DNA from 3 places in the Oceaniserpentilla sp. 4NH20-0058 genome. Region 3 is predicted to be linked to each of the others. Evidence: predicted binding sites of a transcription regulator. Region 3 holds the regulator's gene; each other region holds the start of a gene.
What was found. Region 3 encodes PhoB, which activates phosphate uptake and scavenging genes when phosphate is short. Its sites were predicted from a motif close to TGTCATANNNNTGTCANA; they were not measured.
Positions count from the first base shown of each region.

Region 1 (10,079 bases), on a different contig from region 3:
AAGCCGCTGAATTGTTTTCAGTATTAATGCAAGAACGTGCCAGTACAGGCCGTATTTACATTCAAAACGTGGATCACTGTAATACTCACAGCCCATTTGATTCAACAGTTGCACCAATTCGCCAATCAAATCTTTGCTTGGAAATTGCACTACCAACTAAACCACTTAAAGAAATCAACGATCCAGAAGGTGAAATTGCCCTTTGCACCCTTGCGGCATTTAACCTTGGCGCTCTAGAAAACCTAGATGAACTTGAAGAGTTAGCAGACATCATTGTACGTGCCCTTGATAACCTATTAAGTTACCAAGACTACCCAATGCCAGCGGCTGAAACCTCTAGTATGAGCCGTCGCACACTTGGCGTAGGCGTGATCAACTATGCCTACTATTTGGCTAAAAACGGTGTGAAATACAGTGACGGTAGTGCACTGGGTTTAACCCACCAAACATTTGAAGCTATTCAGTACTACCTACTTAAAGCGTCGAATAAATTAGCACAAGAAGTAGGAGCCTGTGAGAAGTTCAACGAAACCACTTACTCAAAAGGTATCTTACCAATTGATACCTATAAAAAAGAGTTAGACGCAGTTTGTAAAGAAGAGCTTCGCTACGACTGGGAAGCATTACGTAGTGAGATTAAAACTCACGGCTTACGTAACTCAACCCTAACCGCACTAATGCCATCAGAAACGTCATCACAAATCAGTAACGCCACCAATGGCATTGAGCCTCCACGGGGTTATATCAGCGTGAAAGCCTCAAAAGACGGCATCCTAAAGCAAGTTGTGCCTGAATATGAAAAGATTAAAGGCAACTATGAGCTGCTTTGGCAATGGCCAAACAACGATGGTTACTTGCAACTAGTTGGTGTTATGCAGAAATTCGTAGACCAAGCCATTTCAGCCAACACCAACTACGACCCATCGAAGTTTGAAGCTGGTAAGGTGCCTATGAAAGTATTGCTAAAAGATCTACTTTCTAGCTATAAGTTAGGGCTTAAAACCTTGTATTACCATAATACTCGTGACGGTGCCGATGACTCTCAGCAAGATATAGAAGACGATTGTGCCGGCGGTGCTTGTAAAATTTAAAACCCCAAAAGCCCATTAGGGCTTTTTGGCATTTAAATCTATAGGGCTTATTTAAATTAGCCCTTCAGCAAGACTAAATTTGTTGTTTTTATAAAAAAGTGTGAAACATGGCTTACCAAACATTCAACCGTAAAACATTCGATACCTTTAGCCAGCCGATGTTTTTTGGCGAGAACGTCAACGTATCTCGTTACGATACACAAAAGTACAAAATCTTTGAGCAGCTTATCGAAAAGCAATTGTCTTTCTTTTGGCGCCCTGAAGAAGTTGACCTATCCACTGACCGCAAAGATTTTGCGAACTTGCCAGAGCACGAAAAACACATTTTTTTGAGCAATCTAAAATACCAAACCTTATTAGACAGTATTCAAGGGCGTTCCCCTAACGTGGCGTTACTGCCAATAGTTTCTTTACCAGAACTAGAGACATGGATCGAAACTTGGTCATTTAGTGAAACCATTCACAGCCGCTCATACACCCATATTATTCGTAACGTTATTAGTGACCCTGCTGCCGTATTTGATGACATTGTATCCAATGAATACATAACCAAACGCGCTGAAAGTGTCACCAAATACTACGACGATTTAATTGAAGGTGTCACGTACTATCAAAACCTAGGTGAAGGCACTCACATCATCAATGGTAAAACTATTGAAATCAGCCTACGTGACTTGAAACGTAAACTGTATTTGACCATGGCCTCTGTCAACGTATTAGAAGCCATTCGCTTTTATGTCAGTTTTGCTTGCAGCTTTGCCTTTGCTGAACGAGCTAAAATGGAAGGCAACGCAAAAATTATTAAATTGATTGCCCGTGACGAAGCCCTTCACCTAACTGGCACTCAACACATGCTGCAAATTTGGGCCATGGGTAAAGATGACCCTGAAATGGGTGAAATCACTAAAGAATGCCGCGAAGACGTGATTGGCATTTTCCGTGAAGCCGCAGAGCAAGAAAAAGAATGGGCTGAATATTTATTTAAAGATGGCAGCATGATTGGACTAAATAAAGACATCCTTTGCCAGTACGTTGAATATATCTGTAACCAGCGCCTAACCGCTATTGGCCTAGAAACGATCTTCCCAACCAAACAAAATCCACTACCATGGATTAACGCTTGGTTAGTGAGCGACAATGTTCAAGTTGCGCCACAAGAAGCTGAGATCAGCTCTTACCTAGTAGGCGCTATTGATAGCGAATTATCACTGGAAGACTTCAGTGACATCGAACTGTAAAGCCCTATAAGTTATGCTGGCAATGAGACAAAAAAAGGACGATATCGATAGCGGCTTTCATCTTGAAGATGACGCCCATTCCCACAAGGACTTTCAACTTGAAAGTCCTGTGGTACCTAGTTCTAGTGAACCAGATATCGCCCAACCTGAGCTATACCTACCGCTTGATAACCCTGAGGCACCACAAGAAGAACAACAACTGGAAATTCAGGGCCTTGAAAAACCTCAATACCCTGTTTTGGTTGAAGGCATAGAGCAACCATTACAATTTCATTTTGCCAGCAATTTACTTGAAAGCCTTGAAGCTCAAGGGGTTCAACTACCTTATCAATGCCGAGAAGGCTATTGTGGCGGCTGCCGTACTGATTTAATCGAAGGGGAAGTTGCGTACCTACAAGAGCCCATGGCGTGGATCAACGAAGGTGAAATCCTACCTTGCTGCTGTGTGCCTAAAACCCCCATCACATTGAAATTAAAAGGCTAACCTCCCTTTTACACATAACGTCATAAGGAATACCCATGATTCGCCCTACCATAGGTAAAGTTGCACCTGCTTTCTCAACCCTTGATGAGAATGGCAATAAGGTTGCACTTAAAGATTATCGCGGCAAAACTGTTGTATTGTATTTTTACCCAAAAGCCATGACACCGGGTTGCACCACACAAGCTTGCAGCCTTCGCGACAGTAAAAAAGAATTAGATAAACTAAATGTGGTTACCCTAGGGATTAGTCCCGACGCTCCTGCACGCCTATTAAAATTCAAAGAACGTGATGCCCTGAATTTCACCCTATTGTCTGATGAAGACCATTCAATTGCCGATAAATACGGCGTATGGGGCCCTAAGAAGTTCATGGGACGTGAGTTTGATGGTATCCACCGCATCACCTTCATTATTGATGAAAAAGGCAAGCTTGTTCATATCATGGACAAATTCAAAACCAAAACCCACCATGATGATGTTATCGCCTATTTACAAGGCCAGTAGATTAAAGGCTTAACCTAGCCAAGCTTGATACGCTACTCTGTCTATACTTATTAAAAGAGTACTCACAGAGTAGTTCTTATTATAAACAGCTTATTAATTATAACGCTTAACAATAAGAATCCCCATTTCAGGAGGAAGTATGGCTAATACAAAATTAGAGTATCATTTCGACCGATTTGCCGAATTTCTAAACGTCACCTTGGCTGAAAACATTGCTCGCTGCCAATTAGGGCTAAATAAAGTCCATAAGATTCGCATATACCTTGATAAAGACAAGGTATGGCCAAAAAGCTATAAAGTCATACTGGATAATGAGTTAGTCGCCAACGGAAATACCTCGCAAAATCCGGATGCCAGTTACGACATTCAATACCAATATGCGATACCCAGTAATATACCTAAATACCTAAAACGCACTGACCACTGCATGAGTGAGTTTATCAATAAGGCAAAATCCATTGACCCTGAGTTTTATGGAGAAGCTTGGTCATTAAGCATGCATAGTTGCATCCCTTTTATTTTAAAAGAATTCGCCTTTCGTAACGTCAGTCAAAATTTAAGCAAACAGCTAACATACCAAGGGGTTGCTTTAAGTCCGTCATTTGAAGTTCAATTTTATGATGGTGAAAACTTTTTAAGCTTCAGTTATGACAGCTTAGTGCAGCAGCTTAAACAGCAAATCCAATTCTATTTAACCGACCCAAATGTTAAAGCGTTAACGGCTCAAAGTTGCTTTAAACACCCTGATAACCAAAGCTGGTTTTTAAGCTTATAAATAAACATACAAGCATAAAAAAACCCCTAACCATTTACATGATTAGGGGTTTTAGCTCATATCGTTAGTCTTTAGACTTCACGACATTTTTTACTTTTTGAATCATGCCGTCCATCAGCTCTTTGGCTTCTTGCCAAGCTTCTTCGCTTAATTCAATTAAACTTTCACGACGCAAAGTTTCCTCGTCGATCATATTTTCTAGGTCTTCAACCACCTTATGCTGAGCTTTTAAAAGCTTTTTATTCGCTTTCTTTTCTAGGTCAGCAAGAGCGCTTTTTGCTTCCTTGACCTGATTTTGCAGTTCCGTAATTCGCTTCTTACCCATAACTATCTCTCCTTAGCCCCAGCTCGACATAATAAACACGCAAAGCCCTGGTATCAAAAAGAATACACTCAAGACATACAATGCGGCTAATGAATGGCGCTGCGTTGCTACTTCTGCTAAACGCTCGGCGGCTTGTAATGGTATATTCCGTAGGAACGGTGTGCCATAAATTAACAACACTCCTGATAGATTATACAACAAATGTACGATGGCGATTTGCAAACCAACCACAGCACCAGGGCCAGAAAGCGCAGTTGATGCTAATAAGGCGGTAATAGTCGTACCCACATTAGCTCCAAGAGTAAATGGGTAAATGTCTTTTGGCTTGAACACTCCTGAACCCACCAAAGGAATCATTAAACTTGTTGTAGTTGAAGACGACTGAACTAAAACTGTCACCACCGCACCACTGGCAATGCCAGAAACAGGCCCACGGCCAATAGCACCATGTAAAATTGCTTTTGCGCGGCCTACCATCAAACCTTTAAGTACACGGCCAATAACGGTTATAGAGATAAAGATCAAAATAACACCAATGGCGATTAACGCGATAGCTGCAAACTTCTCAGGCATTACACCTAACCATGACTTCACTTCACCAATAACCGGCTTGGTGATCGGTTTAATGAAGTTAAGCCCTTTCATGCTCATGGAGTCAGCATTAATCAGGTGAGTAGACAACCATGAACTGGCCTTTTCTAACCAGCCAAACATAATCTCCAGTGGTAAGAAAATAGCGACACACATTAAGTTAAAAAAGTCATGAACTGTAGCAGCAGCAAAAGCTCTGCGGAATTCAGACTTTTTGCGAACGTGTCCTAAACTTACCAAAGTATTAGTAATGGTCGTACCGATATTGGCACCCATGATCATTGGAATAGCAATCGAGATTGGTAAGCCACCCGCTACCAGACCAACAATCACTGATGTAACGGTACTGGAACTTTGCACAAGAGCCGTAGCTAATGTACCAATTAGAAGCGCGAGGAAAGGATTGGTCGCAAATTCAAAAAGCTCTCGAGCCCCTTCGGAGCCACCAGAAGCCCATTTAAAGCCGGAGCCTACCATGCCTACAGACAGTAATATGGCGTAAACACCCGCCAATAGAATCAACCAACTTAAAAAGCGGTTTTGTGTTTTCGAGGTCATTTGTTCAGCAGTTTCAGTCATGCTAGAACCCTATGGAAAAATTTCGCGCAAGTTTAACACTGCCATCCTATTAGTACAGTTCTAAAGACTGAGAAATTGATATTAAAGATAAAAAAAACGCCTCAGACACCTATAAAATTTAGAGGGCTCGCACAAAAAATCTGCCTTAGCAAAGCCAACTGTACACAATACAACCAAACCTAACTAGAAAGACCGTTTTATGACATATATACAGTGTTATCAGATGGGACTAAATTGAAGAAAAGTCGTTCTCGGTCGATAGCATTATCATGAGGCTCTTATCACTTCTCATGTTGAATTTATTGGCTTTTCCGTGTGCTGCAGAGTACGCGGGGCTTTATAGCGCCAATTTGAATCAGCAGCACAACTACATGGGGCAAAATATAACCTCAGAGCAACTAGCCTATGGCGCTGAGGCAAACTTACAAGCTCAGCGCTTCAAGCCAGCAGGCTGGATGGCACGAGGCCCAAGATTCGATGTGCTATACAGTGCCCAATCCTTATCTATTGATGCACACATAAATATCTATCAAAGCCATCTACATCAAGGGTTTTGGTTTCAATTTGATTGGAGTAAAAGTGAGTTCAGTGGCGAAATTTCAAGCAACAATATTTACCTCAATGAGTCAGGTGCTGCCAGCTCAATCACCCAAGGAGATGTAATAACCAGTAATCGTGATACTCAAACAAGTCATATTTACTGGTATGAGAGTCTAAAAGAAGAAGGGCCAATCAATACGGCGGGCCTATTTTATACGCAAGAAGCTACCCCAGCAAAAAGCACACTGAGCAATACAAATGCGAATATTTTTGATGGTTATTTCTCTGGATTTGGTTTTACTATTGGACGCATAAAAGACGATAAAGGTCTGAATTTTCAATGGCGCCTAACACTGGCTCAATTGGACTCAGGTTTTAGTAATCGAGTCACCAACCACAGAGCTCTTTCAAGTTTAGAAAGCACTGTTTATAAGTTTGGCATCCAACTACATTGGCATTATCGGTATTATCTAAGCCCTTACTGGTATGTGGTTCCCAGCACTCATTTACAATACAACATACTCATGCAAACCCAGTTAAACCCAGAGTTTGTCGAACACGATGCACTAGGTTATTTGCAATACAGCATGGGAGTCTCTTTACGGCGTTATTTTTAATTAATGAATGAATGAATTCAAACTCTAGCTTCGCTCGATGGCCATTCTATTGAATTTCAATTCGATCTCGACCGTTATTCTTCGCTTTATATAACAAACTATCGGCTAGCTCTAACGTTGACTCTATAGATTCATGGGGAGTATATTGGACAATACCAGCCGAAAAAGAGAACTCAAGTCCTGAAGCCTCGGCAAAGTGCATAGCACGCCATTTATTGGCCATTCTTTTACACGCACCTAGGGCATTCTCTAATTGCGTATCCGCCAGCACTAATACAAATTCTTCGCCTCCTAAGCGAGCCCCGACATCCACCTCTCGAAGAGAGCTACGAATTAAACCTGCAAAAGCAGAAAGCACTTTATCCCCAAATGCATGCCCATACTGATCATTCACTTTTTTAAAGTGATCTAAATCGATATAACACACCACAAACTGGTAGTGACTCCGATTAGCCAGAGCTTTTTGTTGATTCAACACCTGCATCAAGTATCGACGGTTATATAAACCTGTTAATTCATCCGTAATGGCAAGCTCTTCTATGCGTGAAACCGCCCCTTTTAATTCCCTGTGGCGATCATTGAGACTTTGCCGCAACGTACTGAATTCATTCCCCATGAGTAAAAAACCACATAGCGTAAAACCAAAACCCAAAAACAAAAAACACTCTTCATAAAAGTCCAATGTTTCTGGGCGGGTTTGATAAACCCAAAAATGAGAAAACAAATAACACGCTAAAATAAAAAAACTGAACCCATAAAAACCACGAATGGATAACTTAAATGCACCAAACGACATAACTAATAAATAACCCATCATCATCAATGGACGAATGCCGTCAATGTTGGCCATTAACACACTGATCCACAGTGTCACCCAAGTCATTTGTTGCAAAGTCAAACTGGCATCTTTGAATCTAAGGTTAACGTGACAAGCAATAATCAACACAAATAGGCCGTGGCCTATCCACATTACGAAAGTAAAAATAAGAACAAGACTATGAGACAGGACAAAATAACCAAAATGCGATGCAAGCAGGCAAGTAAGTAAGAGTGACAACACACCAAGATTTGATAAAACAGACCGCCTAAGACGCAAGGCCTGCTTTTGGGACTGCAACATTCTAATTCCTTGAAAGAGGCGAAATTCACCCTGTTATTTTTATTGGTGGGTCATCTTACTCACTTGTGCGCACTCTTGATACCGTATCTAACCAACCGTTATAAAGGACGCTTCTCTCATCGTCATTCATTAGCGGAGAAAACTGAGCTTGCTTTTGCCAAAGCTGACTTACTTCATCCATATCCTTATAAATGCCAGCACAAATACCTGCTAAGAACGCAGCACCTAATGCTGTGGTCTCAGTTACGGCTGGCCGCTCTATTGTCAGATCAAGAATGTCAGATAAGAACTGGACAACCCAATCATTCACCACCATGCCACCATCAACGCGCAAACGAGCAGGCATAGCTTGGTCTTTTTTCATGGCTTCTAATAAATCGCGAGTTTGATAACACACACTCTGTAAGCCAGCGGTGACAATCTCTGCAATACCTGTATCTCGCGTTAACCCCATGATAGCGCCACGAGCATTTGGGTCCCAATAAGGTGCCCCTAATCCTGTGAACGCTGGCACCAAGTAAACATGGTTATTCGCACCCACAGATTGAGCCATGTCAAGAGTCTCACTGGCATGATCAATTAATTTTAAACAGTCTCGAATCCATTGAATAGTGGCCCCTGCCATGAAAATACTGCCCTCTAGGGCGTAATGGGTCACATCACCAATTTGATAAGCCACTGTGGTTAATAAACGATGCTGACTTTTTCTTGGAGTATTACCCGTATTTAAAATTAAGAAGCAACCTGTTCCATAGGTGCTTTTAGCCATACCCTCTTCAAAACATGCCTGCCCAATTAAAGCTGCTTGCTGATCCCCTGCCATGCCTCCAACTAAAACCGCTTCGCCTAGTATTTCTGGTTTAGTAAATCCAAACTGGCAACAAGAAGGTTCAATAGTTGGAAGTATTGAGGCTGGCACATCAAATAACGCCAACAATTCATGATCCCATGAAAGCGTATGGATATTACACAGCAACGTACGTGATGCATTGGTGACATCCGTTTTATGCTCACCCGTTAGGTGCCATAAAATAAATGTATCAATGGTGCCAAACGCTAAATCACCGCTCTCGGCTTTTTCTTTAGCTTGTGGAACGTGATCCAAAATCCATTTGATTTTACTGGCTGAAAAATAAGGATCTAACAAAAGGCCCGTTTTATCGTTGATCAGCGTCTCATAACCTTGATTTTTTAACTCACTACAAAAATCTGCGGTACGCCTGTCTTGCCAAACTATGGCCTTGTATACCGGCTTACCCGTTTGCTTGTCCCACAAAATAGTGGTTTCTCGTTGATTGGTAATACCAATACTTGCAATATCTTTGGCACTTAATTTGGCAGTCTCTATTGCTTGCTGACATACGCTTATCACTGTGGAAATGATTTCTTCAGGGTCGTGTTCAACCCAACCTAGGTTAGGGAAATACTGCAGAAACTCTTGCTGAGCCGTAGCCACTATTTGTCCAAGATCATTAAAGACAATAGCACGAGAACTAGTGGTACCTTGGTCAATAGAAAGTATGTACTGAGCCATAACTAACCTTAGAATATTGTTATTTTTGATATTGTTAGCACAATTATGCACCAATTTAACATGTTTCACTTTAGGAATTTTCGACTACCCTTAAAGAATAAGCCGTAACGGATTTAGCTCAAGTGTGTTCATATGAAAAAAAACCTGCCCATCACAAATAATGAACGCGTGTTAAAAAGCCACGAACGAATTATTTCTACTACGAACCTCAAAGGCAGTATTGAACATGTTAATCAAGACTTCTTAGACATTTCAGGCTTCACTGAAGACGAACTACTTAACAAAAACCACAACATAGTTCGTCACCCTGACATGCCACCTGCCGCATTTCAATTACTATGGGACTTCCTAAAACAGGGCAAACAATGGAAAGGAATCGTTAAAAATCGCTGCAAAAATGGCGATCATTATTGGGTTGACGCTTTTGTCACCCCCGTAAAAGAAAACGGCCAAGTGGTCGGTTATGAATCCGTGCGCTATAAAGCATCCAAAGAAAGAATCAACCGCGCCGAAAAGGTCTACCAAAGGATCAACAACGGTAAAACTGCCAAGCCCACCCATAACTTGATTCGTAAACTACCTATTGGGCAAATTTTCAGCGTCATGCTCGGTTTATCTGCTGTGGTTATCACTCATTTTTTCACACCAGCACTGGCCCTAATTCCGGTTATTGGCTTGGCTT
Region 1 covers NZ_BAABWE010000003.1:35,403-45,481, forward strand. The annotation lists gene nrdA (class 1a ribonucleoside-diphosphate reductase subunit alpha) at 1-1,091, shown strand, start outside; gene nrdB (class Ia ribonucleoside-diphosphate reductase subunit beta) at 1,199-2,329, shown strand; gene yfaE (class I ribonucleotide reductase maintenance protein YfaE) at 2,352-2,813, shown strand; gene bcp (thioredoxin-dependent thiol peroxidase) at 2,849-3,316, shown strand; gene ABWV45_RS05420 (hypothetical protein) at 3,456-4,091, shown strand; gene ABWV45_RS05425 (hypothetical protein) at 4,156-4,416, opposite strand; gene ABWV45_RS05430 (Na/Pi symporter) at 4,429-5,586, opposite strand; gene ABWV45_RS05435 (hypothetical protein) at 5,856-6,743, shown strand; gene ABWV45_RS05440 (GGDEF domain-containing protein) at 6,790-7,863, opposite strand; gene glpK (glycerol kinase GlpK) at 7,919-9,397, opposite strand; gene ABWV45_RS05450 (methyl-accepting chemotaxis protein) at 9,530-10,079, shown strand, end outside.
Region 1: ABWV45_RS05430 (Na/Pi symporter) is a predicted target of PhoB. The motif match lies at 5,774-5,791, and genes of this name have one in related genera.

Region 2 (10,079 bases), on a different contig from region 3:
CTACCTCTCCGAAAGCAGTCATAAGTACCATAGGGGTAGTAGGATATTGGCTTTTTACGTGATTAAGTAAATCAAAACCCGACAATGCTCCCATGCTGATATCTGATAGCACCATGTCAACTGACTGGTTTTTTAACAACTCTATAGCCGATTCTGCACTATTGGCTTCCAGCGTTTTAATACCTTCTAATTGCAAGGTATCGACGATGGCTTCTCTTAATTGAGAATCATCTTCTACCACTAGCATCTTAAATAGTTTCATTATCCACCTCCTTATTAACTTCTTGATGGCTAATAGGCAATGCCATAACAAAACAAGCCCCCCCTTGTTCACGATTAAAGAAAGTTAATTTACCGTAATGGGCACGAACAACGGCATTAACAACAGGTAAGCCCAAACCCGTTCCATTACTTTTTGTTGTATAAAATGGCTCGGTAATTTTTTCACTAACATTGGCATTTAATCCTGGGCCGTTATCGCAAACCGATATGTACAAATAATTTTCTTTAACACAAATATGCACTTGAATTTTGGCTGAATCACAAAACTCTTCAGCTGCTTCTATCCCATTTGAAATCAGATTTTGAATTGCTCCGATTAAACTTTCTTCATGGCACTGAATTTGGCTATCCGAGTATTCACTTGATATATCAATTTCTGCCTGATATTGCTTATGCAAGATATTTTTTGCCTCCATAACCAGCTGAATTAAATCTTGTTGATTAATTCGTTGGTTTAAAGGCGCACTGCCACGAGCAAATATGAGCATATCGCGTACTTGTGCCTCTATATTTTTTAACTGGCGACCCAATTTTTTAGAAAACTTAATGCGAGTTTCACTTTCCAAGTTATCGTTAGCTAAATGTTGGCTATACAACATAGCTCCCGCTAATGGTGTTCTCACTTGATGGGCAAGGCTAGCCACCATTTTTCCCATGGCCATGAGCCTTTGGTGACGAGCCAGTTTTGCCTGTAATTCCCGTGTTTCTGTTTGGTCTGTCATTAAAACAATTTGACCTGGCTCATTTTCTAAACTGGAAGTTTGGATACTTAAACGTCGACCATTTATTAATGATACTTCGTGTCCATCGTCTTCTCTTGGTCGAAAATACTGACTAATAACACTACGCCATAACTGACCTTGCAAACCATCATGATTTAACATTGAGTGTGCAGCACGATTACTTTCTTGCACTCGCCCATTTCCATCTAACACAACAACGCCACCTGGTAATAACTGAAGCAAACTATGTAATCGGTCCGCTAGGCGTTCTTTTTCTTTGAGTTCTTTAATACGTGCAGCACTGACCTCAGCCAGTTCACCGGATAATGTATGCACTTGATTTTCAAGTTTGCTATAACTATCGGTTAGTTCTTTTGACATTTGATTGAATAATTCAAATGCTTGACGCAAACCCTCTTTGGGCTGGACTTCTTGGGGGATCTCAATATAAGCCGTCATATACTTCACACCTAAAGTCGATCATTGAGCCAAATTAATGGCTAATAGGAATAACTATAGGGTTAATGGCAAATAGTGTGCCGTCTTATTTTTTTATAATTAGATAGTATATAAATGACATATCACGTTAGAAGTAATGAGATTATAAGGGGGGATTAGAGGCAAAAAAAAAGCCCTTTCGGGCTTTATAAATTATTCATCAAGTTCTTCGGCGTGTTCTTTTTCTTTTCGTTGTAAGCCATATTTACGCATCTTTTCGACTAAAGTCGTTCTTCGTATGCGTAATTTTTCAGCTGCTCGCGCCACTACACCGCACGCATCATCTAATGCTTGCTGAATTAAGGAGCGTTCTAGGTTGGTTAAGTAATCTTTTAAATCTATTCCGTTAACCGGTAGCAATGCAGGTGTATCTAAACCAACAAGGCCCGGCTCACTTGGTAAGATAACAGGCTCTTGCATACGGCTTTCATCTTCATCTCCGTCATCTACATGGCAGAATTTTTTCGGTAATTCCGGAATCCCTATTACACCATAAGGATGTAAGATAGCTAACCGCTCAACAAGGTTCGCTAACTCACGAACATTACCATGCCAATCATGTCGACATAGGGACATGATTGCAGCACTATTAAAACGAATAGAGCCGCGTTTTTCATTTTCCATCCGCGAAATTAATTCATTAAGTAATAGAGGAATATCTTCTCTGCGATCACGCAATGCTGGCATTTCTACTGGAAATACATTTAAACGATAATACAAGTCTTCGCGAAAAGTCTCATCTGCCACCATGGCATCTAAGTCTTTATGGGTGGCGGCTATGATTCGCACATCGGTATGCAACGTTTTTGTTCCACCCACTCTTTCGTAAGTGCGTTCTTGCAATACACGTAATAATTTCACCTGCATATTTAAAGGAAGGTCGCCTATTTCATCTAAAAATAGTGTTCCACCTTCCGCCATTTCAAAGCGACCGCTTCGTGATGTAATGGCCCCTGTAAATGCACCTTTTTCATGACCAAATAATTCACTTTCAATTAATTCATTTGGAATAGCCCCACAATTTACAGGGACAAAGGGCGCATCTCTACGAGTACTGTGATAATGAAGGTTACGCGCAACAACTTCTTTACCTGTTCCACTTTCCCCTGTAATTAAAACGGTGACGCTTTTGTCCGCCACTTGATGCATGAGTTCTCGGACATATTGAATTTGGCGGCTTGTTCCAACAAGTGAACGAAATAGCTGAACAGGGCGACGTTCTCCTCGCACTCTGTTTTGCGAAAAGTGTTCACGGTATATTTGCGCCCGATGCAAACTATCTAATAATTTATTATAACTTGGTGGGGTTTTAACTTGCGAAATAATACTTCTGCGAACATCATCGGAAAGCTCTGAAGGTAGATCTTGATCCCCGATGTAAATGATTGGCATTCCCTTATCCCATTCATTTATTTCATTAAATAAACTGGATAATGTTTTTTTATTTGAGTCACCAACTAAAAAGGCAACTATACGACTAGGATCATCATTCCCCTCGACGACTTCTCGCCAATTTGCAGTAGCACTACTAAATGATTCTTCGCCCAAAAAATCTAATAAAACGCGCATGTCATGTTGACGTTGCTCGTTATCATCCACCAACAGGACTTTAATTTCTCGCCACATGGTGCACCTTTTCCTTGAGTTTTTTCATCATTTTAAAGCCGATTTATCGTCGATAATTTGACTAGTTAGTACTAGTAAAGTCGATGTGCTTGATTAGGTCAAATAAATGACGAAAAATAGTCTTATTATTTTTTTTATTGAATCAATTAAAGCAAAATGTTCTTTGCTTTATTGACATAGTTCATTTGTGACAAAATTTCTATCACCTGTAAACCCCTTTTTATTAATTTTTTTCTAGAAACTCAACTGTCATATAAGTGTAACGATTAGTTTTTAAAAAAAATCTTAGAGGGAATCTATATAAAATCAAAAAAGGGCCTTAATTAGACCCTTTAAGTTGGCTGTATTCATCTAAACAAAATTAAACCGATAAATGACTACTTTGCACGCTTGTATCGATTTTCCCCTGACCTTTAATATCTTCATAGCTGGCTCGTATACCTTCCCAGCCTGATTTTATTTCTGACAACAGCCCCATTACTTCATTGATTATCTCTGCATCATTATTGCTATTAGCCTCAAAAAGGCGCCTAGACATATAATCATATAACCTTTCTAGGTTTGCACTGATTTCACCACCACGCTCATGATCAAGGGATTCTTGTAACGCACAGATGATATCTATGGCCCGACCTATCTTTTCATTTTTTGCGGCAAAGTCTTTTTTCTCGATATAGTTTTTAGCCATGGATAATCGAGTTAAAGCACCTTCTAGTAGTAGTTGAATCAATTTATGGGGGTCTGCTTCCATGACCTCCGTTTGCAAACTGACTTGACTGTATTCCTTTGCGCCTTTTGTATACATACTCATTGCCTCCGGTTACTTCTATTATGTAAACGGCTACTCATTCAATTTCTTTAATAATAAATTTAGTTTGTGTGTGTTTTTACCTCCTCCCCACTAAAAAAGCGGATGACATCCTTAAATCAAGCGGCAATCACTTGCCTAAAAAAAACCTAAAATTAACGTAAGCTATTGATTTTATTGTGATTTTATATATGGCACAAGCTGTGCTTGTAGCTAAGCATCATTTTCATCGCTTTAAATTAGGAGCGAAAGGATTGAGCTATGGCTTTAAGTAATCAGACTTCTGACAAACCATTACAGAAGATTAGCAAACACGCACTTAAGCAATTATCTGAATTAAAAAAACAAGCATTTGTTTTATTTAATGACTCTGTGTCTTCTCATGAGGACCCTGTTCGCTCAGAGTCATTACAACAAGCCAGATCAATCATTAAACAGGCACTGGAACTTTATTCCGCTGAGACGGAGTGCTTAAACCTATTAACCCGAATTGAGCTTGAATCAGGTCAGTTTGAGCTAGCACAAGCATATATCAAACAAGCTTTAGTGTTAGAGCCAGAAAATGCTGGCTATTGGTATAGCGCAGGGCATGTAGCCCTTGCATTGCACGACCTTGAATATGCTGAAAAGGCGTTCAGAAAAGCGATTGAGCTTGCACCTAAACAAACACGAGCAGATGTCAGTTTAGCCTATACCATTGCCGAACAAGGTCGTCAGATTGAGGCTTTTCAGCTTTATCGCCAGCTTGTAAAAACGCAAACTCAAGATATACAGGTAAAAAGTCGATTATTAGAAAGCGCTAAAGGCTTAGTGGCTGATTATTATGATAAAGAGCTTGAGCAAGACCTCATTACCTACTTGTCATGGGATGACGTCAACTTAGATAATTTGTCACATCTTTGTTGCAGCGTACTAATATTTAAATTTCAGCTGAATCATCAGGGTAGCGCAGCCTCGTTTAATGATATGGCAAGCTGCACCTTATTATTAGATACACTCAGAAAAACCATCATAAAAAATGAGTTACTTGAAAAATTAATCATTGCCATTCGACAAGAACTTTTGACTCATGCAAGTAAAAAAGGTCGATTAATTAATCAATACATTCCGTTATGTGAAGCCATCTGCCAATATCAGATTAAGAATGAGTTCCTGTTGCCTTATTCTGAAGCAGAACGCTCTATGATTTTGGCTTTGAAAAACATGGTGGACCAATCATTAGAATTATCAGGATGCACGCCAACTGATATTTCTGGTGCACTGATGTTGTTTTCTATGTATGAATCTTGGTACTCATTAGGGCAATATAAAACCTTATTTTCTTTTTCTGATGATAGTTGGCCTGCTATTAGTTTTGAAATTAAGCTTGCTCATGACAGCTTACTCTATGAAAAACAACATGAATTTAAATCATTGACTAAAATGCCATCAGTCGATCACCACAAAGTAAAAGGGCAGTATGAACGCTTCCCCTACCCTAGGTGGCAAAGTTTAGACAACAGAAACATGACCAATTACGGACGTGCTCTTCAGCATGAATTTCCGTGGATTAATATTCCTGAAAAATTATTAACTCAACCATTAGATATATTGGTGGCAGGCTGTGGCACGGGAAGACATGCACTGAATGTAGCCAAATACTTTTATCAAGCCAATGTTACGGCTATCGATATTAGTCAAACTAGTTTAGATTATGCTTATAAAAAATCCGCAGAGTTTGGTATCGATAATATCGATTTCTATTTAGCTGATTTAACTCGACTAGGAAAACAACAAAATGCATTTGATATTATTGAATGTTCCGGGGTATTACACCATATCCCACAATATCATTGTGCTCTTGAAAACTTACTAATGAATTTAAAACCCAATGGCTTTATGAAGCTATCTTTATATAGTCAGCGGGCGCGTCAATCCGTTTATGATATTAGGGATCAATACAAACATGGCGGCATTGAAAATAATGAGCAAGATATTCGTATCTTACGTCATGTCATTTTCTCAGAGAATAAAATCAAAAATAAACACTTAATCACTGAGTCAAATGACTTTTATAGTATGAGTGGGGTGGTAGATTTATTGCTTCATGAATTTGAAGTTGGCTTTACGCCTAAAACCATTAAAACTCTATGTTCCCATCATCAATTAACATTTTTAGGATTTTCAAGTTTAGACAATATGCTTAAACAAGCTTTTAAAGATTTTATTGGTGAAAATTATAACTTTTGCGATTTAGATCAATGGGAAGATTACGAGAAATCACACCCAGAAACCTTCAGTAATATGTACCAATTTTATTGCCAGTACCAACCTCAATTAGCTTTAAAGCCACTTAAAAAGCCCCATGAATAAGGATACTCATGGGGCTGTTATTCAAGTCATTAATAGGCGATGTTATCTAGGTGACCCCATATCTAGCCACTTTGCAATCATCTTTCGCTTTTTTATGAAGCTGGAGGCCGCTTTAATTTCCCTGGCAATGATGATTTATAGGTTTTCATTAACGGAAAACTCGCCATTGATCTCGGCGGCATTCACTGTGTCGAATAAAAAGTAGTCTATTTAGATGATATTGCCGATGAACTATGTATTGAGCTAGGTAACAGTTATTCATTCGATTTATTTTTTGCCGTACGGCATTTAGTCCAGTCTAATTTCCAATTTCAAGCCACGTTTGAGCTGCAGTGTTTATAAGCAATCAAATTATTCAGACATAAAAAAACACAAACCTTGGTTTGCGTTTTTTTATATGGTTAATTTACTCAGCTAAGTAAATGCCATCTTTTTCGATTCGAATCAGCCTTTGTTTATATAGCGTCCCTATGGCCTGCTTGAAACTGTTTTTACTGCACTTGAACATTTTTTTAATGTCGTCAGGTGCGCTTTTATCGCTTAACGGAATAAAACCTTCTTTTGCTTGCAATGCTTCCAACACCTCACCAGCTAAGCCTTCTACGCGGGCAAAACCTGGCTTTTGAATAATAATTTCAATTTTTTGATCTTCGCGCACACGCTTAATATGAGCTTGCAGTTTATCTCCACGGTTAAGTGGCTGAAATACATCCGAGTGATAAATCAATCCCCAGTAAGTTCCATCTACAATTACTTTAATACCCAAATCAGTTTTAGGGCCAACAACTATGCTGACTTCTTCTGCTGTTTTATAGGCATTTGTTTCATCAGTATCGTATAAAAAGGTATCCAGTTTGGTTGATGCGGTTAAACGCTCAGAGTCATCTAAATAAATGCGCACCAATACTTTGCGGCCTTTTTCTAAGCGATTATTTTGTTCAGAAAATGGCACTAAAATATCACGTTGCAATCCAATATCTAAGAAGGCCCCTACAGGGCTTTCGTCTACAACATTTAAGTAAGCAAAATCGCCGACCATGGCAAGTGGTGTTTGTGTGGTGGCAATTAAGCGGTCTTCGCTATCACGATAAATAAATACATTCACCGAGCTACCCACCTCCATTTCGTCGGTTAGGTATTGCTTAGGTAGTAAGATTTCACCGTACTTTCCACCGTCTAATTGTAAGCCACGAGGCAATTGGCGTAACACGTTTAATTGGTTGAAACGGCCGATATTTAACATAATACATTCACTCACTAAGGGTGTGATTTCGCCGTTAAGCGATACAGACCTTGCATTAAATAAGGCAAGCCATTCTGTTTAAATTTGGGTTCGTGCTCGATAATGTCATTGTGCTTAATTGGCTCAATGTCATAGTTATTGGCGTAATGTTGTTCCAGCTCTATTTGTGTGACCGAAAATGGTGGGCCACTCATAAGTGCTTGATCATAATCCAATGTGATCACGCACTGCTGGGCACCCAGTGTTAACGCCATAATATGTTGACTATAATCTTTGCGCATAAGAGGCGGCAGAGCAATAATCGCAGCGCGATCATAAACCACATCAATATCATGGATGTGACGTTCATCTAACTTGAAAAAATCACCCACATACACGGTAATATTTTCGGCTTGATAACATAAACCGCCAGCCCACTTGGTAATACTAGGCGAAAGCTGAATCCGTTCAAACATTGCTTTGATAGCATCTTCGCTTAATTCATTCGCTGTTATGTTATGACCTTTTTGCAGCAAGTAATCAATATCAAGGGTTTTACCGCATAATGGAATAAATACATTTTTAGCCGTTGAATCTTGGGTAAACCTTGGCCAGAACTCAACTAACCAAGGATGAGGCTTAGCTAGGTGAAAGCCAATCTCATTTTTTTGCCATTTGCTTAACCAGAATTCAGTTTCCATTTTTTTGCCTTTCTTCTCGCCCTAATGTTGTACGTAACATTGCTCTTAATTGTCTAAATGACTCACCTTCACACGCATCAAAAGCAATCACATCCCAATGGATAAGTGGCAGCCATCTTTGATTGTTGTCCATTAAATATTGGAATGTGAGTATCACACAATGTTGATACACTTGAGCGTTGATCAGTTTGACATCATGCCATTCATCATCCACAAGCAACGAGGTTTGCTTGTGTTCAAAACGCCACTGGCGAGACTTACAAAATAAAAATTGGCCTAGACGCAAATGAATCAAGAAGTACCACTGTATAAGCAATACAGGCGCAATCCATATTATTGCTTTAATGCCCACCACAAACATACTGTGCGCACTCGCTGATAACAGCAAAATATGCACAACATAGTGAACCTGCACTAAAAGTGCAGATCTGCGTATTGAAAATTTATTTGGCGCGTACACGGTTAATAATCATATCAACCATGTAGCCATGATCTTCATCTTCTGGGCGACCATTCTGCATAAACCACTTAAATAGATCTGGGTCTTCGCAATCAAGTAACCTGCGATATTTGGCTTGATCTTCTTCGCTTAAGTCACTGTAGACTTCTTCAAGGAATGGTAATAGCAAAACATCCAGCTCTAACATGCCACGACGGCTATGCCACCATAGGCGTTTCTTTTCTATGGCTAAATCTTCAGCTGTCATTTGTGAGCGATCTTCAGACACACGCACCTCTACATCAATCTGGATAAAATTTGCCGCGCAGTATACCACTGACCCACTCAGAATGGGATAAACTCTCTTAATCAGGGATTTCCCTATTCCGTAAACCCGAGTAAAATAGTCGGACTATTGGTTAGGAGTTTCCCATGTCATCTTTTTGGTCTGATATTGCATCGTTTCCCAGTGCTAGTTCTCCCCTAGAATGCATGTTGCACCCTATTGAAGATCAAACCGTATTGTCGGTATCGGGCCCAGATAGCCACAAATTCATGCAAGGTCAGTTTACCTGTAATTTAACCGATATCACCTCCAGCCAATATCGTAACGGAGCCTGTTGTAACGCCAAGGGGCGTATGGTCAGTAGCTTTCAGCTACATCAACAAGGACAAGACCAATACCTTATGGCTTTACATGCCAGCCTAGCCCAAATAACCCAAGAGCATTTGAAAAAGTACATGGTCTTTTTTAAATGCAAAATGATGACGACAGATTATGTTTTAGCAGGTCTAAGTGGCCCTCAATCTGAACAGTTATTAAGCAGCGTGCTTGGGGCTTGCCCTCATTCAGATTTTGAACAATCCCAGATAGATGGCGGTTTTTTAGTTAAACTGCCCCACGGTGCAGGCTTTCAATTATTTTTGAAGGCAGAACAGGCTAAGCAGACCATAGAGCCCCTTTTAAGTAAGTGCACACTATCAAATAATAAACTATGGAATCAGAACTTAATTCATCATGGTATTGGTTATATTACAGATAAAACCAGTGACGAATTCATTCCTCAAATGATCAATCTTAACCAAAATAACGGCATCAGCTTTAATAAGGGCTGCTATACAGGCCAAGAAATTGTGGCTCGTATGCAATACCTTGGGAAGCTAAAGCGCCACATGTATCGACTTTCCATTGACCCAAGTTCAACCGTAACTGCCGGCGACCACGCATTTATTGAAGGTAAAAACAGCCCTGTGGGAATGGTGGTAAATGCCACTATAACTAGCGAACAGCAATACGCACTTGTGGTGCTAGAAGATAAAGTATTACCTGAAATATCATCTTCCAAACTTTACCTAGGGGACAACCAAGGCATTGCTCAAGAGCTGCTATCCTTACCTTATGATGTAATCGATGCCCAGCCCGAATAGG
Region 2 covers NZ_BAABWE010000005.1:16,176-26,254, reverse strand. The annotation lists gene ABWV45_RS08110 (sigma-54-dependent transcriptional regulator) at 1-262, opposite strand, end outside; gene ABWV45_RS08105 (sensor histidine kinase) at 249-1,463, opposite strand; gene ABWV45_RS08100 (sigma-54 dependent transcriptional regulator) at 1,656-3,128, opposite strand; gene fliS (flagellar export chaperone FliS) at 3,490-3,939, opposite strand; gene ABWV45_RS08090 (methyltransferase domain-containing protein) at 4,198-6,288, shown strand; gene ABWV45_RS08085 (CvfB family protein) at 6,695-7,531, opposite strand; gene tmpT (thiopurine S-methyltransferase) at 7,546-8,211, opposite strand; gene ABWV45_RS08075 (hypothetical protein) at 8,201-8,608, opposite strand; gene ABWV45_RS08070 (FAD assembly factor SdhE) at 8,655-8,939, opposite strand; gene ygfZ (CAF17-like 4Fe-4S cluster assembly/insertion protein YgfZ) at 9,083-10,078, shown strand.
Region 2: ABWV45_RS08100 (sigma-54 dependent transcriptional regulator) is a predicted target of PhoB. The motif match lies at 3,376-3,393, and genes of this name have one in related genera.

Region 3 (10,079 bases):
ATTAAAACCAAAAGAAAAAGCCGACATCATGGCTGCGTTCAAAAGCGGCGAGACGCAACTACTTGTGGCAACCACTGTGATTGAAGTAGGGGTAGACGTACCCAACGCCAGTTTAATGATCATAGAAAACCCTGAACGCCTTGGTCTTGCGCAATTGCATCAACTACGAGGACGAGTAGGCCGAGGCAGTGCCGCCAGCCATTGCCTGCTGATGTATCAATCCCCACTAAGCCAAGCAGGCAAACAGCGCATTCAAGCCATGCGTGATACCACTGATGGCTTTAAAATCGCTGAGATCGATTTAGACATTCGTGGCCCAGGTGAAGTACTGGGTACAAAACAAACAGGGTTGATGCAAATGCGCATCGCCGATTTACAACGGGACAGCCACCTATTAGACGACATCAAACATTGGGCCCAGCTCACGCAAACACATGCCCCTCATATTGTTGAGTTATTGATAGCCCGCTGGTTAGGAGAAAACATTCGCTACGGCCAAGTTTAAGCAAAAAGCCTTAGTACTGGTTCCCAAAATCTTTATTTTCCCCGTCAAAATCCCCCAGCTTGCCTATAGTTAAATGCATACATCTACGAATGATCAGGCAGTCCAATGACCTTACCAAGTCGAGTACAAAAAGTATTAGATGATTGGCACATTAACTACTCTGTTTCTCAAGCGAGCCCTTCTATGTCCAATGAACCCTCAAGCGACTCCCTCAGCAATAATTTAACTCAATTAGCGATTTTAGAAGACGAACTAGGGCAAGTTCAGGTGATTTACCCTGCCCATCGTATTTTGGACTTAAACAAAATGCAGGCGCAAACCACACGATCATTTACAGCTATGGACCATGCAAAGGTTGAGAAAATTCGCCAAGGGCTCAACCTAGAAGCCATACCGGCTTTGCCTCAAGTGACTGGCTTTGAAACCTTTGTTGACGCTTCCTTGTTGCAGCAAGACGATATCGTCATGCTGCTAGGTAAAGAGCATGAACTGCACATAGGCAAAACCGACTTTCAAACCCTTATTGGCAATGCGCGCATTGGTGAGTATTGTGTGGATATCCCCAGCACTCAAATCCCCGGCGCTCAGTGGGCGCAAAAAGATCAGCAAGAAATTCATCATGCCATCAAAAACTTTACTGAACTGCGCATCCATCAACGTCTAGAAGAAACCTTAGACATGCCACCCATGCCTGAAACCGCTCAGCGGATCATTGATTTGCGTATGGATGAAGACGCTGAAACTGAAGAATTAGCCATCTTGGTAGAACGTGACCCCGGATTAAGCGCACAAGTAATTAGTTGGGCTAATAGTCCCTATTATGGTGTCAGCGGTTCCATCACCAATATCCAAGAGGCCGTGATTCGTGTTTTAGGGTTTGATTTAGTCATTAATCTTGCGCTGGGGTTGTCCTTAGGGCGCACTCTTAGTGTGCCTAAAGCGGGCCCACGAGGGTATCTGCCTTATTGGCAGCAAAGTGTTTACTGTGCAGCACTCATGGCCGAACTATGCAAAACATTGCCCAGAGAAAACCGCCCAAGCCAAGGGTTAGCCTATTTAAGCGGTTTACTGCATAACTTTGGTTATTTGATTTTGGGCCATGTATTCCCACCTCATTTTTTGATGGTGAATCGCCATATAGATGCCAACCCCAATGTGAATCGCTACTTTATTGAGCAACACTTATTGGACATTACCCGTGAGCAAATAAGCTCTAGCTTATTGAAGCAATGGCATTTACCTGAAGATGTATGTCGCGCAATTCGCTACCAGAATGAACCGAATTACATAGGAGAGGACCACATATTAAGCGGCCTCTTGTTTGTAACCTCACGGCTTTTACGCCAACAACAAATGAACGACTCACCATTGGAAGCCATACCCCAATCCATAATACATCGACTGGGTTTGGATATGACTATGGCGCAAGAAGCCCTTGAGAGGGTGATGGACGCCAAGGACGACCTTCAAGAAATGGCTCGGCAGCTGGATCAGGGATAAGCACTAACGGTGTATTTACCAGCTGGCTGCGCAACTGGACAAAATACTCAGTAACAGCCGATGACGTATGATTCACCCAAGGTTTCACGTCTTTAGCCAACTTGGCAAAGCCTTTTAGTTGCTCGTTACCCGTTTGACGAAAACTATAAAAATAAAATGCTGATAACTCACGCTTGAGTTGTACCCACACTTTTTTATTTTGAGCTAACCAATGTTGTTCCACCGCTGTTTCCATTTGCTCAACGGGCACTTGACTAAAACCTAACGCATGGCAGGTTTTCCACAGCTCTTTACGTAATGTGAAATTCAAATCCAGCGACATGGCCTGAATATCATTGACCAATTGTGCGCGCTCTTTATTTGGGGTTTGGGCTTGTAACTTAAAAAAGTATTCCCGAAATGGCTCACGGTTTTCAGGGGCTAACGCGTTAGTTTCTAGTACTTTTTGTTGCGCCCACAAGGGAGACTGCCAAGCCACAGAACTGTCTTGAGCATATGGCTGCAGTGTTTGCAGTAGATCACTGGCGATGAGTTTGCCGTCTAAAAAATTTATTCTAGCGCTAAGCTGCGATTGAATGTTTGGCTCAAGCGCCATCATACAGGCGGGTTTTAGGGTTTTCCAAGACGGTGATAACAGTGTCGAAAAAGACTCTAGTTTTTCCATCGCCACGCCAGCCCACAACGAACTGGACAAACAACACAATAAAACCGCACTCAACCCACGCATATTAATGACCTTTTACTGCATCCACATCGTCTTCAACTAACCCTGCGATAGGATCATTAAACACAGACTCATCTAATTGTTTTTCTGATTTCGCTACAATACAAGAAACCGTTGCATCACCAGTAACATTCACCGCTGTACGCATCATATCTAATAAACGATCCACACCGATAATTAACGCAATGCCTTCTACTGGTAAACCCACTTGAGTCAGTACCATGGAGAGCATCACCAAGCCCACACCGGGTACGCCCGCCGTACCAATAGAGGCAAGCGTAGCTGTGGCGATCACAGTAAGGAAATCCATAGCAGATAAATCAATGCCATAGGCCTGTGCAATGAATACAGTCGCCACTCCTTGCATGATGGCAGTACCATCCATGTTTAATGTGGCCCCAAGAGGCAAGCAAAATGATGCTACCTTGTTATCCACACCTAAACGTTGCTCCGCGGTACGCATAGTGACAGGCAAAGTGGCATTACTTGAAGAGGTACTAAACGCAAATAACTGTACATTGCGCATTTTCTTTAAAAACGTAACTGGGCTTAATCGTGAAAGTGAAACTAATAACGAGGGATAAATAATCAAAGCTTGAATCGCCAATACCAATACAACCGTGAAAAAGTACACGGATAATTCAGCAATAGCTCCAATACCTTGCTTCGCAAATAAGGTAAATAACAAGGCAAATACCCCATAAGGGGCAAGCTTCATTAACATGGTAACCAGCTTTAAGATCACCGTGTTCCAATCTTCAAAGTTATGTCTTAGGCGCTGTCCGGCTTCACCACTATGATTAATCGCCATACCTAACAACAATGCAAAAACTATAATTTGCAGCATTTTACCTTCAGCCATGGCGGAAATTGGATTGCTTGGGAAAATATCGATCATCACCTGTGCAAATGAGCTGGCCTGATTCACGTTCACCGAGGTTTGCGCGGTTAGGTTTGCACCCACGCCGGGTTCAAATAGCAAAGCAAATAACATGGCAATGGATATGGCTACCGCCGTGGTAAACAAATATAAACCCACGGTTTTTCCACCTAAGCGTCCAAGCTGTTTTCCTGAACCTAAACTAGCCGCACCACATACCAGAGACACCAGTACCAAAGGCACCACTAACACCTTCAAGGTAGCAACAAATATTTTACCCACTATAAAAAACAGGCCACCCACCAGCCACTCATTAATGACAGTATCAAGCCAAGTTGACAGGCCAGTCATCCACTGAGCAAGCGCCCCTAATATGATTGCAGCCACCATGGCCATGAGAATTTGTTGTGTTAACCCGTGAGCCTGTTTCATAGCATTACTTTTTGCCTGGTTTTAAAAATTTGGTTAACCCTTGGAACCACATCACTTCAGCAAAATTACCACTGATTACTAAGTCTTTATTTTGAATACCCAGCATAAAGGCTTTTTTATCTTTAGCGGTTAAGATGTTCATAGCCACTTGAGGGTCTTTGAACGTTAAAGTAAATGTAGGTTCTTCAGTTAAACCCGAAGAAGATTTCACCTTACCATCTTTTACCGTGTAGTGACGACCACTGCCACTTTGAGTTTGAATCTGAAACACTAAATCCTTACCTTTAATATATTCCGCACAGGCTGGATTTTTTTTCGCTGACTTTTTCAATAACTGGGCAATAACCCAAAGTAAGAATTTAAACTTAAACATGAGAGCCACGTATTAATAATTTATGAGTATAAGAATGTAACGCGCACAAAGGCGCCGCGGCATCATACCATGGTCATCGGAAGCTTCAATCAAGGAAGGATTGCTCGGCCCTACTTGAAGCAAGGCCGGGGCAAGAGGGCGTTTAGCTGTTTACCGCATCTTTAAGAGCTTTACCCGGCTTAAAACCAACTGAGTTACTGGCTTTAATGGTAATTGCTTCACCGGTTTGAGGGTTTTTGCCTTGGCGCTCTGCACGATGTTTTTGCACGAAGCTACCAAAACCCACTAGGCTAACAGGGTCATTCTTACGTAGAGACTCAGTAATTTGGTCAGTAATAATAGTAATGATTTCAGCGGCTTTATCTTTACTGATGTCCGCTTGGTCTGCCACAAAAGCAGCTAATTCAGGTTTACGCATAATACGTTCCGACTTTCTTATTGTTGTTATTACGCCAGCATAGCCGGCAGTTTCTTGTTCATAGCCATCTTTTCAGCAACACAGTCACCGGTCAAGGCATAACCAAGCAAATTACCACTTGTGTCCTTAAAAAGTGCTTTAAAATGTGGCGATTGACCATGAATTTCCCACTCACCTTGGACGTTTTCCGCCGCAGGGCAGGTTACGATTGGCAAGGTTGGGGTTTTCACCATAACAGGCATCACTGGATATACTACTTTAGTGGGTGTACCCGCTAGAGTTTTAGCCAAGGCCCGAGCGCTATTCATCAACGGCAACACATAAAGCAAATTCAAACCATCCACTTCAGCACAGTCACCTAATGCATAAATATTTCCATCGCTAGTTTGCAGGTGTCTATCTACTACGATTGCACGATTCACCTCTAATGCAGCTGACTGAGCTAACGCGACACGGGGCTTTAAACCCACTGCGCTTAAAATAACATCGGCGGTTAATTGAGTGCCATCCGATAAATTAGCAGCATACTGATCCCCTTGCTTTTCGACCGAGGTCACCGCTTTTTCCAGATGTAACGTCACCCCTAGCTGCTCAAGAGCAGGTATTAACGCTTCGCCACATGGCTGAGGCAATAAGCGCGATAACGGTTGAGCATCTGGTGCAACTAAATCCACCTCATAACCTGCACTGCCTAAGTCATGTGCGTATTCGCAGCCCACAAGACCAGCACCGAGAACTAAGACACGATTTTTGCCCTGTACGGCGGCATGAAATTGCTGATAATCCATCAGGTCATTCACGTGATACAAATACTCAGCGCCATCAATTGGCAATTGAAACGGTTCTGCACCTAGGGTCAACACAAGGTCACTGTATTCTAAAGCTTCATTCCCCAGCATTACTTGCTTTTGCGCAGGGTTAATCGCAGTAATGGTTTGATGTGTACGAATCTCACACTTAAGCTGTTCCGCCATGGCGCCCGCATCATTCATGGCTAAACCATCGGCATTTTTGCCCTTACTAAAACCAGTACTTAACATGGGTTTAGAGTACTGACGACCATCATCAGCGGTAATCATCACCACTGCACGCTCGGCATCCGCTTTGCGAAATTCTTTTACCAAGTTATAACCAGCTAAACCGGTTCCGATGATCACAAGAGGAGCTGTCATAAAGATGCCTTTATTATCTCATTACGCAAAATGCTGGATGTGAGACGAAAAACGCTCAAATATTTATCCAGCCATAATACAGTTTATCGAGTTAGAAGTGTCGCTTGAAGCGTGACTGACGATAATCTAGCCCGGCAAAAAGAGTCCAATAGAAGGCGTGTATAACTAATACATAACGACTACAAGACTCTTTTTAACAAAGCTAGGTTAAGTAAAGTAGCTTCTTTGGATTTTAAATTTCGATCATCTCGAAATCATCTTTGCCAACACCGCAATCTGGGCACAACCAATCTTCAGGAATATCATCCCAACGGGTTCCCGCCTCTAGGCCTTCATCTGGGCAACCTTCAGCTTCATCGTAAATCCAACCACATACAATACATTGCCACTTTTTATAATCTTGAGCCATGATAGCCTCCCAACTTTTTAAGGGCCGAACCTTACCCAAAACTGACGAACGACACAATTAATCCAATGCTTATTAAGCTAAATTCACACAGTGCCGTCCCTTGCAACTTGATTTCCAATGGGGTTTGGGCCATTGTGCGGCGGATATTGTTTAAGGCATCAGCATGCAGTTAGCCCTTTCACCTCAATTTGCGTTACAACCTTGGATTGGCCTTTCTCCAATTCCTCATAGCGTGGTAAGTGGCCCTTGGCGTCATTGGTTATTAGATGCAGGTTCTCTTACGCAAAATCTTAAAGAGCTGGCTCCGGGGCGTTTCAGTTTGTCCTTGATTGACCGCCGCTTTGCAAGCCCAACGCTTTCTGAAAGTAATGCCTTGCATATGAATTCAAGACAAGACGCCTATATACGTGAGGTTGCCTTGTTCATTGATCAGCAGCCACAGATTTTTGCCCGTAGCATTATCCCAAGACGCACATTAACCGGCCATGAACGCCAATTACTCACGCTCAAACAAAAACCGTTAGGTGAGTTTTTATTTACCCATAAAAATATGCGCCGCGGCCCCATTGAAATCAAACGGGGCTTTTTAAACGGAAAGCCCGTATGGGCCAGACGCTCCGTATTTTATGTGAACCACAAACCCTTATTGGTTTGTGAGTACTTTCTGCCAAGCCTGCTACAGGTTAAAGCTGTTTAAGGTTAGAATGGCACCACTTCGACACGTGGTACAACAATGAATTGGTTATCTGATCGCTTTCCTAAATTGCCGTTTTATATTCAACTCATGCGCTTGGATAAGCCCATTGGTATTTATTTACTGTTGTGGCCAACCCTATGGGCGTTGTGGATTGCAGCCGAAGGGCGACCAAGCATTAGCAATGTGGTGATTTTTATTTTAGGTGTGATTGTCATGCGCAGTGCAGGTTGCGTTATTAACGACTATGCCGACCGTCACCTAGATGGCCACGTTAAACGCACTCAGCATCGTCCTCTTGCCCAAAAAGTCATTTCAGAAAAACAAGCATTAGGCCTCTTTGCCGGCTTATGCTCCAGTGCTTTCATCTTGGTATTGTTTACCAATGAATTTACCCTGTATCTGTCGTTTGGGGGCTTAGCATTAGCTTTTTGTTATCCCTTTATGAAACGCTACACCCACTTACCACAAGTGGTGCTGGGTGCCGCCTTCGCTTGGGCAGTGCCAATGGCGTTTGCTGCTGAACAGAATGCATTACCCGACGTGGTGTGGCTGATTTATACCGCCACCGTCACTTGGACTGTGGTTTACGACACTCAATATGCCATGGTAGACCGTGATGATGACTTAAAAATTGGAGTGAAAAGTACCGCTATTTTATTCGGCGAAGCCGACAACATGATGATTGGCGTATTGCAGGTATTCACCCTAATTAGCTGGTTAATGATCGCTTCTAAAATTGCCGCCACTTGGCCTTTGTATCTAGCCATTGCCATCAGTGCCGGTATTTTTGTCTACCATCAATTTTTAACTAAAAACCGAGATCGGGATTTGTGTTTTAAAGCGTTTTTACACAATCATTGGGTCGGTGCCACCTTGTTTGCGGGCTTATTTTTACACTATTTATAAAAACTTACGGCCTTAATTGATATGCATCTTATGCTATGTCACATATCTGTCATACTTACGTTGTGTAATATGCTTGTCATTATTTAGAAATTTAGAGCAACCTCTATGAAGCAGCAGGGAAAAAAAATCCTCATCGTAGATGACGAAGCGTCCATCCGCGAAATGATTGCCGTGGCCTTAGAGATGGCCGGTTACGAGTGCCTAGAAGCCAGTAACACGCAAGACGCATACAGTATTATCGTCGATGAAAGTCCAGAAATGGTTCTACTTGATTGGATGCTACCAGGTACCAGCGGCTTAGAATTTGCCCGCCGCCTAAAGCGCGATGATCGCACCAACGAAACCCCTATTATTATGCTAACCGCCAAAGGCGAAGAAGATAATAAAATCTTGGGCCTAGAAGCCGGTGCGGATGATTACATCACCAAGCCGTTTTCACCTCGTGAGTTAGTGGCACGCCTAAAAGCGGTATTGCGTCGCAGTACCCCACAAGGTATGGAAGACCCAATCTCAGTTGAAGGTTTAATTTTAGACCCTGTTTGCCACCGTGTTAGTGCAAACGAGGCACCACTGGACATTGGCCCTACTGAATATCGCCTTTTACAGTTTTTCATGACCCACCAAGAGCGTGCTTATAGCCGAACTCAATTGCTGGACCAAGTCTGGGGTGGTAATGTTTACGTTGAAGAACGCACGGTAGATGTGCATATTCGTCGCTTACGTAAAGCTTTAGGTAACGAATTTGAACATTTAATCCAAACCGTTCGTGGTACAGGCTATCGTTTTTCTACCAAGGCCTCTTAACGTTCATTTGTATTTGTTTGGTGTTGTACTTATATGAAGCATGACTGGCGCTCAGCTATTCGTCGTTTAATTTTCAGCCTAGCCTTGGCGTTTGTCGTTGGCTGGCTTTTCAACAAGCTGACACTTGCCATCATGCTAACCCTTGCTGTGTACCTAACATGGCACTTACACCAGCTGTATAAGCTTCAACAGTGGCTCACTTCTCGCGGCGCAGATGAACCCCCAACCAGTCACGGGTTATGGGGCAGTATTTTTGATGATGTGTATCGTCTACAGCATCGCCATCAAAAGTCTAAAAACAAATTAAAAGCCATGCTTAAACGGGTTCAAGATAGCACATCAGCCTTGAAAGACGGGGTTTTGATGGTAGATAGCCATGGTAATTTAGAGTGGTGGAATCAAGCTGCCAATGCCCTATTAGGTTTGCAAAATAGCAAAGACATAGGCCAACCTATTACCAATTTAGTTCGTAATCCTGATTTCAAAGCGTACTTTGAAAAGGCCCACTATGAATCCCCTTTAGAAATGGCCAGCCCCATTAACCATGACGCAGTACTGCAATTTCACATCACCTTGTTTGGCCGTAAAGATCGCTTGATTGTGTGTCGCGACATTTCTCACCTGCATCAACTTGAGGCCATGCGCCAAGACTTTGTAGCCAATGCCAGCCATGAATTACGCACCCCTTTGACCGTCATATCTGGCTATTTAGAAACCTTTATTGAATACAAAGAGACACTACCCGCCCGCTGGGGCCGAGCACTCACTCAAATGCATGAGCAAAGTCAGCGCATGCAGAATTTAATCAACGATTTATTAGTGCTAAGTCGTTTAGAAACCAGTAATGCACCGGATCAAACTCAGGTAAACATACCTAATTTACTATCAGCATTAGTAGCCGATGCAAAATCCCTAAGCGGCGACAAACAACATAACATTTTGCTCGAATGCGAAGATGTAAGCTTAATCGGTACCGATACTGAGCTATCCAGTGCTTTTGGTAATTTAATATTTAATGCGGTGAAATACACCCCAGCTAGTGGCGAAATAAACGTGAAATGGTGGCAAGACACCACAGGTCTGCACCTTGAAGTAAAAGACAATGGTTTAGGTATCGACCATAAACACATTCCAAGACTAACTGAACGTTTTTATCGCGCTGACCCTAGTCGTCACAGCGATACAGGGGGCACAGGCTTAGGTTTGGCCATTGTGAAACACACCCTGTTAAGACACGATGGCCATCTGCATATCAGTAG
Region 3 covers NZ_BAABWE010000004.1:4,565-14,643, reverse strand. The annotation lists gene recG (ATP-dependent DNA helicase RecG) at 1-505, shown strand, start outside; gene ABWV45_RS06700 (aminoacyl-tRNA deacylase and HDOD domain-containing protein) at 611-2,005, shown strand; gene ABWV45_RS06695 (hypothetical protein) at 1,923-2,732, opposite strand; gene ABWV45_RS06690 (dicarboxylate/amino acid:cation symporter) at 2,734-4,041, opposite strand; gene ABWV45_RS06685 (helicase) at 4,046-4,414, opposite strand; gene ABWV45_RS06680 (HU family DNA-binding protein) at 4,557-4,832, opposite strand; gene ABWV45_RS06675 (FAD-dependent oxidoreductase) at 4,862-6,004, opposite strand; gene ABWV45_RS06670 (rubredoxin) at 6,237-6,413, opposite strand; gene ABWV45_RS06665 (chorismate--pyruvate lyase family protein) at 6,577-7,110, shown strand; gene ubiA (4-hydroxybenzoate octaprenyltransferase) at 7,147-8,016, shown strand; gene phoB (phosphate regulon transcriptional regulator PhoB) at 8,122-8,820, shown strand; gene phoR (phosphate regulon sensor histidine kinase PhoR) at 8,854-10,079, shown strand, end outside.